One region of the Aeromonas sp. Marseille-Q7275 genome, then DNA from elsewhere that is predicted to be linked to it. Evidence: riboswitches for the same ligand, from Rfam matches in the RefSeq annotation. Region 1 holds a riboswitch; the other holds the start of a gene.

Region 1 (3,693 bases):
GCCACTTCCAGGGTGGTGGACTTGGGGCCGCCGCCCAGCGCCAGCACTGTGGTGAAGCTGGTGAAGCAGAGCATGAAGATGAGGCTGGCGAGCCCCGGCAGTATGCCGCGGATGAGCGGCCACTCCAGCAGCCGGAAGATGTGGGATGAGCGCATGCCGAGCTGGCTGGCGAGGCGCCAGGAGGTCTCGGGGACGCTCTCTATGCTCTGCAGTATGAGGCGCGCCGCCAGCGGCATGTTGAAGAACACATGGGCCAGCAGTATGCCGAACAGGCCGTACAGGTAGTTGCCGGGATCCAGCCCCAGGGCGCGCAGCAGCTGCGGCAGCCAGCCCTGGCGGCCATGCACCGCGACCATGCCGAAGATGGCGATGATGACGGGCAGCACCAGGGAGAGGCCGAACAGCTTGAGCAGCAAGGCCCTGCCGGAGAAGCGGCGCCGCGCCAGGGCACGGGCCACCGGGATGGCTACACCTAAGCTCAGCAGGGTGGAGAGCAGGGCTTGTCCTAAGCTGAAGCCCAGCACATGGCGCAGATAGGGATCGGCCAGCAGGGTGCGGGGAGACAAGGTGCCCGCCTGCCACAGCAGGGCCGCGAGCGGCCCGAGGGACAACAGCAGGATCAGCAGGGTGGCTGCACTGCCCGGCAGCCACCAGAGGGGACGGGAGCCTGCGTTCACTGGGTGACGGCTTGCAGCCATTCGCGGATCCAGTTCTTGCGATTGGCGGCCACGTCATCAGAGGTGAAACTCAGCGGCTTGGCGACCGTGATCATCTGCTCGAAGCCCTTGGGAAGCGGCTGGTCGATCACCGGGTACATCCAGTTGCCGGCAGGGATCTCCTGCTGGAAGGCGGGGCTGACCATGAACTGCAGGAACTGGTCCGCCAGCTTGTCCTGGGCAGCGTTTTTCAGCTTGGCGGCCACTTCCACCTGACGGTAATGCCCCTCTGCGAAGGCGGCCGCCCGGTACTGGGGCTTGTTCTCGGCGATCAGGTGATAGGCGGGGGAGCTGGTATAGGAGAGCACCATGTCCGCCTCGCCGTCGAGGAACATGCCATAGGCCTCGGACCAGCCCTTGGTGACGGTGACCGTCTTTTTGGCCAGCTGTTCCCAGGCGGCGGGGGCCTGATCGCCATAGACAGACTTCATCCAGAGCATCAGCCCCTGGCCCGGGGTGGAGGTGCGGGGATCCTGATAGATCACCTTGAGATCCTGGCGTTCCACCAGCTCTTTCAGGCTCTTGGGGGGCTGCTTGAGTTTGTCCTTGTCGTAGACGAAGGCGAAGTAGCCGTAGTCATAGGGGACGAAGGTGTCATCCTGCCAGCCACCCGGCACCTTGAGGGCGTCGAGTCTGGTGTGATGGGGGGCGAACAGGCCGCTCTGCTTGGCCTCGCTGACCAGGGCATCGTCCAGCCCCAGCACCAGGTCTGCCTTGCTGTGCTGGCCTTCCAGCCGCAGCCGGTTGAGGATGGCGACACCGTCTTCCAGGGCCACCAGATTGAGGGTACAGCCGCACTCCTTCTCGAAGGCCTGCTTGATCTTGGGACCCGGGCCCCATTCGGCGGCGAAGGAGCCGTAGGTGTAGACGGTGAGGGTGTCGGCGGCAAATGCCTGGGCAGAGAGCAGGCCGGTCGCGAGCAGCAGCAGGGTCTTCATCAATGGCACTCCTGTGGGTACTGAGGTGCCATGGGCAGGGGTCTGCTCATCAATGGCACCTCTCTTGTGGTGAGGGCCAGCGGATGAGGGCGCAAAAAACGCGCGCCATGCCTCAAATTCCTCCGCCAGCATTATCTGGATCAGGTTCACGGGTATAATCTCAGCGGTAAACCGCACCCCGTTTGAGCAACGAACCGCATTGTATTGACCTTCTTTGGGGGAGGCCAGCACTATGTTTCACGGGCCGCGCCGTGCGAGCCACCACCAAGGAGGATGCCCCCAGTGATCACCAGCACCAAGGAAAGACGTGCCTTCCAGCGCATGGTCATCAACGCCCCTGTCACCCTGTTCCAGCACCAGCAGGTGCTTGAGGGAGTCTGCCGGGATCTCAGCGCCAATGGCATGGGGGTCGAGGTGAACGAACACGGGTTTGATCTGGCCCAACCCATCCGGGTGAGCCTGGCCACCAGCAGCAACCTGCTGCCCCCCTTCGAGGCCCAGGCCCGCATAGTGCGGGTGCTGGAGGAGGAGGGCGGGCTCTTGCTGGCGCTGGAGTTCCTGCCTCTGACCTGAGTTCGCACGCCACCCTGTTTCATCGACCAGCCACCGGCTGGTCGATGCATTTTCGGCCCGGGCCAACCTTGCCTTCCCGCCCGGATCGCCGCTCCGGGTGCGGCTCAGTTGCTGGCCAGCACGGGTTGGACGCTCAACTGCTTGCTGTCGACCAGCGTCTTGCTGGTGGGGGCGAGCTGGCCCATGGGGAGCTGGGCTGGGCCGCTCGGTTCCAGCAGCAGATAGGTCTCCCCTTGCCAGCTCAGGGTCGCCTGACCCGGGCCGGCCGGCAGCGCCACCCCCAGCAGGGCATGGCCCGGCACGAACACCATGGCCTGCTTCAGCTCGGGAAAGCGCTGGGCCAGCAGGGCCGCCATCAGGGTCACCTTGCTGTCGCAATCCCCCCGGTTCTGCTCCAGCACCTGGCGCGGGCTCAGAAAGCCCTTGCCAGAGCGCCCCGACTGGCTGTCGAGCAGCTGATAGGGGATGGCCTGGATGAAGTCGAGCATATGGGCCACCGTCTTCTGGCGCGCCTCTGTCTCCGTGGCGCCCTCCTGCTTGAGCTGCTCGGCCAGGGGCGCCAGTTCGGCGCGGCTCTCCAGGGCGATGCGCACATGATCCTGCTTGATGGCGGGGGCGCCATCGGGCGGAGTGAAGGGCTGGAAGTAGTGCCGCTTGAGCCACTCGGCCTCCAGTCTGGCCTGCTCCGGCTTGACCCATAGCGAGGCTTCCCTGGCCTTGTCGGCGTTGCGGCTCTTGAGGCTGAGGGCGAGGCTGGGGCGAGAGAGGGAGAACTGCACCTCGGGGAATTCAAGCTCCGCCTGCCGCAGCAAGCTCTGCAGCACCTCCTCCTGCATCCTGGCCGGGCGATAGGCGATGAGCGGCGGCAGCTTGCCCGCCTCCAGCCGGTAGCTGAGTTGCTGGGTCTTGCCATCCCTGTCCTGCCAGCCGACGTTGAGCTGGCCGCCGTTGCTGTTGAAATAGGTCTGCCCGGCGCAGACCGGCAGCGCCAGCCAGAGGCCGCAGAGCAGGGGGAGGGCGATCGTCATCTTCATTCAGGTGTCCCGTCGGGCATGCAGAAGTGGCCGGCCATGCGTGTAGTCTGGCCTGACAATAAAACAGGGAGCCTGGGCTCCCTGTTGATTCTACTCGTTTTATGGCACCTGATGGGTCAAATCCAGCTCGGCTGCTTCGCCTCGAAGGCGCTGATGGCGGCTTCGTGCTGCAGGGTCAGGCCGATGGCATCCAGCCCGTTGAGCAGGCAGTAGCGGCGGAACTCGTCGATCTCGAAGCCGAACGTGAGCGCGCCGGCGCGCACCTGGTTCGCCTCCAGATCCACGTCGAGCTCGATACCCGGCTGGGCGGCAACCAGTTGGAACAGGGCCTCGACCTCTTCTTCTTTCAGGCGTACCGGCACCATGCCGTTGTTGATGGCGTTGCCGTAGAAGATGTCGGCAAAGCTCGGGGCAATGATGGTCTTGAAGCCG
Region 2 (3,693 bases), on a different contig from region 1:
GGGTCGCAGACTGGTGCTGAGCCGGGATGATGAGGGCCGTCTGACCGAGATCCTGATCCCCAACCCGGAGGATGAATGAAGAAATAGCGCCACAAGGTGGCGCTATTTTTGTCGCTTATTGGAAGTGTATGTTCTCGAGAGGTATCTGGATGGCGTTCCAAGAGGTGGCGCAGGGGATCGGGCTTGGGTAGGTAAACTCGAACAGTTTCTGTTTATCCTTGTTGATCCCCTGAATGATCACGCGGCTGCGGTTATCTGCGGCCGCATAGTTGATCAAGAGATCTCCTTTATAGGATATCTTGTCTTCGTAGATGCTGGAGCAAATATCCGAATAGATACCGTCATCAAAACTCCATATCACTTGCCCGGTCTTATTTTGGCTATCGATATCGAATATCGCCGCTTGGCTGGTTGCGAGATCTATCCCGGTTGGCGTGCCAGTTGGGTTATTACCGCTTCGTCGGCCATTGTTGAACAGCATCAATTTTCCTGATTTGTTTATCGAAACTGCATGCTGCCCTATAGGCACTTGCCCTGAGGAGAGTGACAAGGCCAACTTTTGGAGAGAAGGGTAGGAGTACCAGTGCTTGGTCTCGTCCCCCAGCAACCAGATGATCTTCCCTGTGTTGTAATCCAGTTTTACCACGAAGTTTTCACGGCTGGAGACCAGCAAGGTGTCATCGGCTGGATCATAGGTGGCTGCGTTCATGTGGAACCAGTCTACACCATTTCTGACAAAGTTGCTGGGATCATCCCCCTCCTGCACCATATATTCAGAGAATATCTTACCGAGATCCCACTCTTTAATCACATTACCTGATTCGTCTATCTCACTTAAAAATGACTCTATTTTTAACGCACCATCAGTTGTGCCATCGAGCTCAATCAATATACCTTTTTTGCCCGGGTCTATATTATGGTGAAAATATGCATCATTTCCCATTTTTGTGTCATTGATGACAGTGGAGTCAGTTTTTCCATAAAGTGAAATTATATCTATGGTGGCCCCGCTAGATCCCGTCACTGGACGTCCAGTAATAAAAATATTGTTCATGAATATCGATGCCATGGAATCTCGCTTGGTTTCCGCATCCCACCTAACTTCACCATCAATATCCATGATAATGGGATTTTTCAATCTACTTTTCAAATAAAAATAACTGTAACTGGGTGTGGCGGTGGGCTTGATACTGATGCCAACGTTGTCATAAATACCTGCATTATCAACATAGGTGGCCGCGGGGACCATCTTCTGAAATGAGTAGATGCTGTCATCGATATACTGAATGTCTATTGTGAGTTCATTCAGATAGTCGCTGTAGAGGCCAAATATTGGAACTTGGATGCTGTTATTTGTAGCGTCAAATAGTCCATTGTTGGACAGATAGCTCCAATCATATGTGGCAGAGACAGGCTTGGCAAAATTGCCATCTTTTGTCTTTATACGGAAGGATATGTTTTTTATTTTGCCAGTATCCAGTCCATTCATATTTAATGCCGAAATAAACACTGACGTATGCTGATCATCTTCAATAACCTGTGTCGCAGGGTCATAAGCAGATTGCTCGGCCAGAGTCTTGCTGTCATTGCTACTGTCGCATCCATATAAGCCGAAGCAGCACATGCCAAGAATAAGTGTCTTTTTGTGGTTCATAATAAACATCATCCCTATGTTAATGAACAAGATTCATTGTAGTGAAAAAATCATGGTTGAGTTAAAAGATAGGCCGTATATACTGGCGCCATCTTGTCGGAGTGCTGACCGTCGAACGACGCAAAGCTGAGACCGTTAATTCGGGATCCGTGGAACCTGATCAGGTTAAGACCTGCGAAGGGAAACAAGGGTAACTTGCGAGTTGCCGCGCCGGGGGAGTAGCCACTTCCCCCTTGCCTTGAGGGGAGCCCCCAGGCAAGGGCTGGCGCACAGGAGGGAGGTCGTCCCGCCGCTTGCCCGTCAGGGCGGCGAATGTCCCCGCAAGGGGGCGGGACGGCAGAGCAGGGATGATCCATCCCGCGCTCGCTCCCTCTTGAGAGCGCACCCAGATTGCAAGTTCATCACTTCTCCTCGAACTCCAGACAAGCAAACACCCATAACTTCAACCAGTTAATGTGAGTTTTGCTATGTCTACCTCTTCTGAAAACAGCAAGTCCGTGCCCGCCAGCCGCCGGGAGCAGCGCTCCAGTGCCCAGGCCTTTATCGACAATCTCAAGGGCATGGCCCATCCCAACTCCAGACGCATCTTCATCCAGGGTTCTCGCCCCGACATCCGGGTGGGGCTGCGGGAGATCGTCCTGGCCGACACCCTGGTCGGCGGCAGCAAGGAAGCCCCCCAGTTCGAGCCCAACGATCCCGTGCCCGTCTACGACACCTCGGGGGCCTATGGGGACGAGCGTGCCGAGATAGACGTGCGCCGCGGTCTGCCGCGCCTGCGTGAAAACTGGGTGCTGGAGCGTGGCGACACCGAAGCCCTGGATGATCTCAGCTCCGCCTTCACTCAGGAGCGCCTCGCCGACGAGGGGCTGGATCACCTGCGATTCGAGCATCTGCCTAAACCGCGCCGCGCCAAGGCGGGCAAATGGGTGACCCAGCTGCACTATGCCCGTCAGGGGATGGTCACCCCGGAGATGGAGTTCATCGCCATTCGCGAGAACATGGGTCGCGAGCGGGTGCGCTCCGAGCTGCTGCTGCGCCAGCATCCGGGTCAGGGCTTTGGTGCCCGCCTGCCGGAAAACATCACCCCCGAATTCGTGCGCGACGAGGTGGCCGCCGGCCGCGCCATCATCCCCAGCAACATCAACCACCCGGAAGCCGAGCCCATGATCATTGGCCGCAACTTCCTGGTGAAGATCAACGCCAACATAGGCAACTCGGCGGTCACCTCCAGCATCGAGGAGGAGGTGGAGAAGCTGGTGTGGTCCACCCGCTGGGGCGCCGACACCGTCATGGATCTCTCCACCGGCCGCTACATCCACGAGACCCGGGAGTGGATACTGCGCAACAGCCCTGTGCCCATCGGCACAGTGCCCATCTACCAGGCCCTGGAGAAGACCAACGGCATCGCCGAGGATCTCACCTGGGAGCTGTTCCGCGACACCCTGCTGGAGCAGGCCGAGCAGGGGGTGGACTACTTCACCATCCACGCCGGCGTGCTGCTGCGTTACGTGCCCATGACCGCCAAGCGCCTCACCGGCATCGTCTCCCGTGGCGGCAGCATCATGGCCAAGTGGTGCCTCTCCCACCACAAGGAGAACTTCCTCTATCAGCATTTCCGCGAGATCTGCGAGATCTGCGCCGCCTATGACGTGGCCCTGTCGCTGGGTGACGGTCTGCGCCCGGGCTCCGTCTATGACGCCAACGACGAGGCCCAGTTCGCCGAGCTGCACACCCTGGGGGAGCTCACCAAAATCGCCTGGGAGTACGACGTCCAGGTGATGATAGAGGGGCCGGGTCACGTGCCCATGCACATGATAGAGCGCAACATGACGGAGCAGCTGGAGCACTGCCACGAGGCGCCCTTCTACACCCTGGGCCCGCTCACCACCGACATAGCCCCCGGCTACGATCACTTCACCTCCGGCATAGGCGCCGCCATGATCGGCTGGTACGGCTGCGCCATGCTCTGCTACGTCACCCCCAAGGAGCACCTGGGGCTGCCGAACAAGGAGGACGTCAAGCAGGGCCTCATCACCTAC

The links. A riboswitch is a leader RNA that binds a small molecule or an ion and turns the genes downstream of it on or off. The one in region 1 is predicted to bind thiamine pyrophosphate.
Region 2: it holds a riboswitch for thiamine pyrophosphate, as region 1 does, so the genes downstream of both, thiC (phosphomethylpyrimidine synthase ThiC) here and thiB (thiamine ABC transporter substrate binding subunit) in region 1, are expected to answer to the same signal.

What each region holds. Positions count from the first base shown of each region.
Region 1 covers NZ_CBCPLW010000017.1:94,218-97,910, reverse strand. Annotated here, with positions in the region: gene thiP (thiamine/thiamine pyrophosphate ABC transporter permease) at 1-698, opposite strand, end outside; gene thiB (thiamine ABC transporter substrate binding subunit) at 674-1,654, opposite strand; TPP riboswitch at 1,755-1,845, opposite strand; gene ACWPWQ_RS16015 (PilZ domain-containing protein) at 1,937-2,227, shown strand; gene ACWPWQ_RS16010 (transglutaminase domain-containing protein) at 2,332-3,261, opposite strand; gene leuD (3-isopropylmalate dehydratase small subunit) at 3,378-3,693, opposite strand, start outside.
Region 2 covers NZ_CBCPLW010000013.1:94,814-98,506, forward strand. Annotated here, with positions in the region: gene ACWPWQ_RS13635 (hypothetical protein) at 1-79, shown strand, start outside; gene ACWPWQ_RS13640 (aryl-sulfate sulfotransferase) at 116-1,654, opposite strand; TPP riboswitch at 1,742-1,855, shown strand; gene thiC (phosphomethylpyrimidine synthase ThiC) at 2,122-3,693, shown strand, end outside.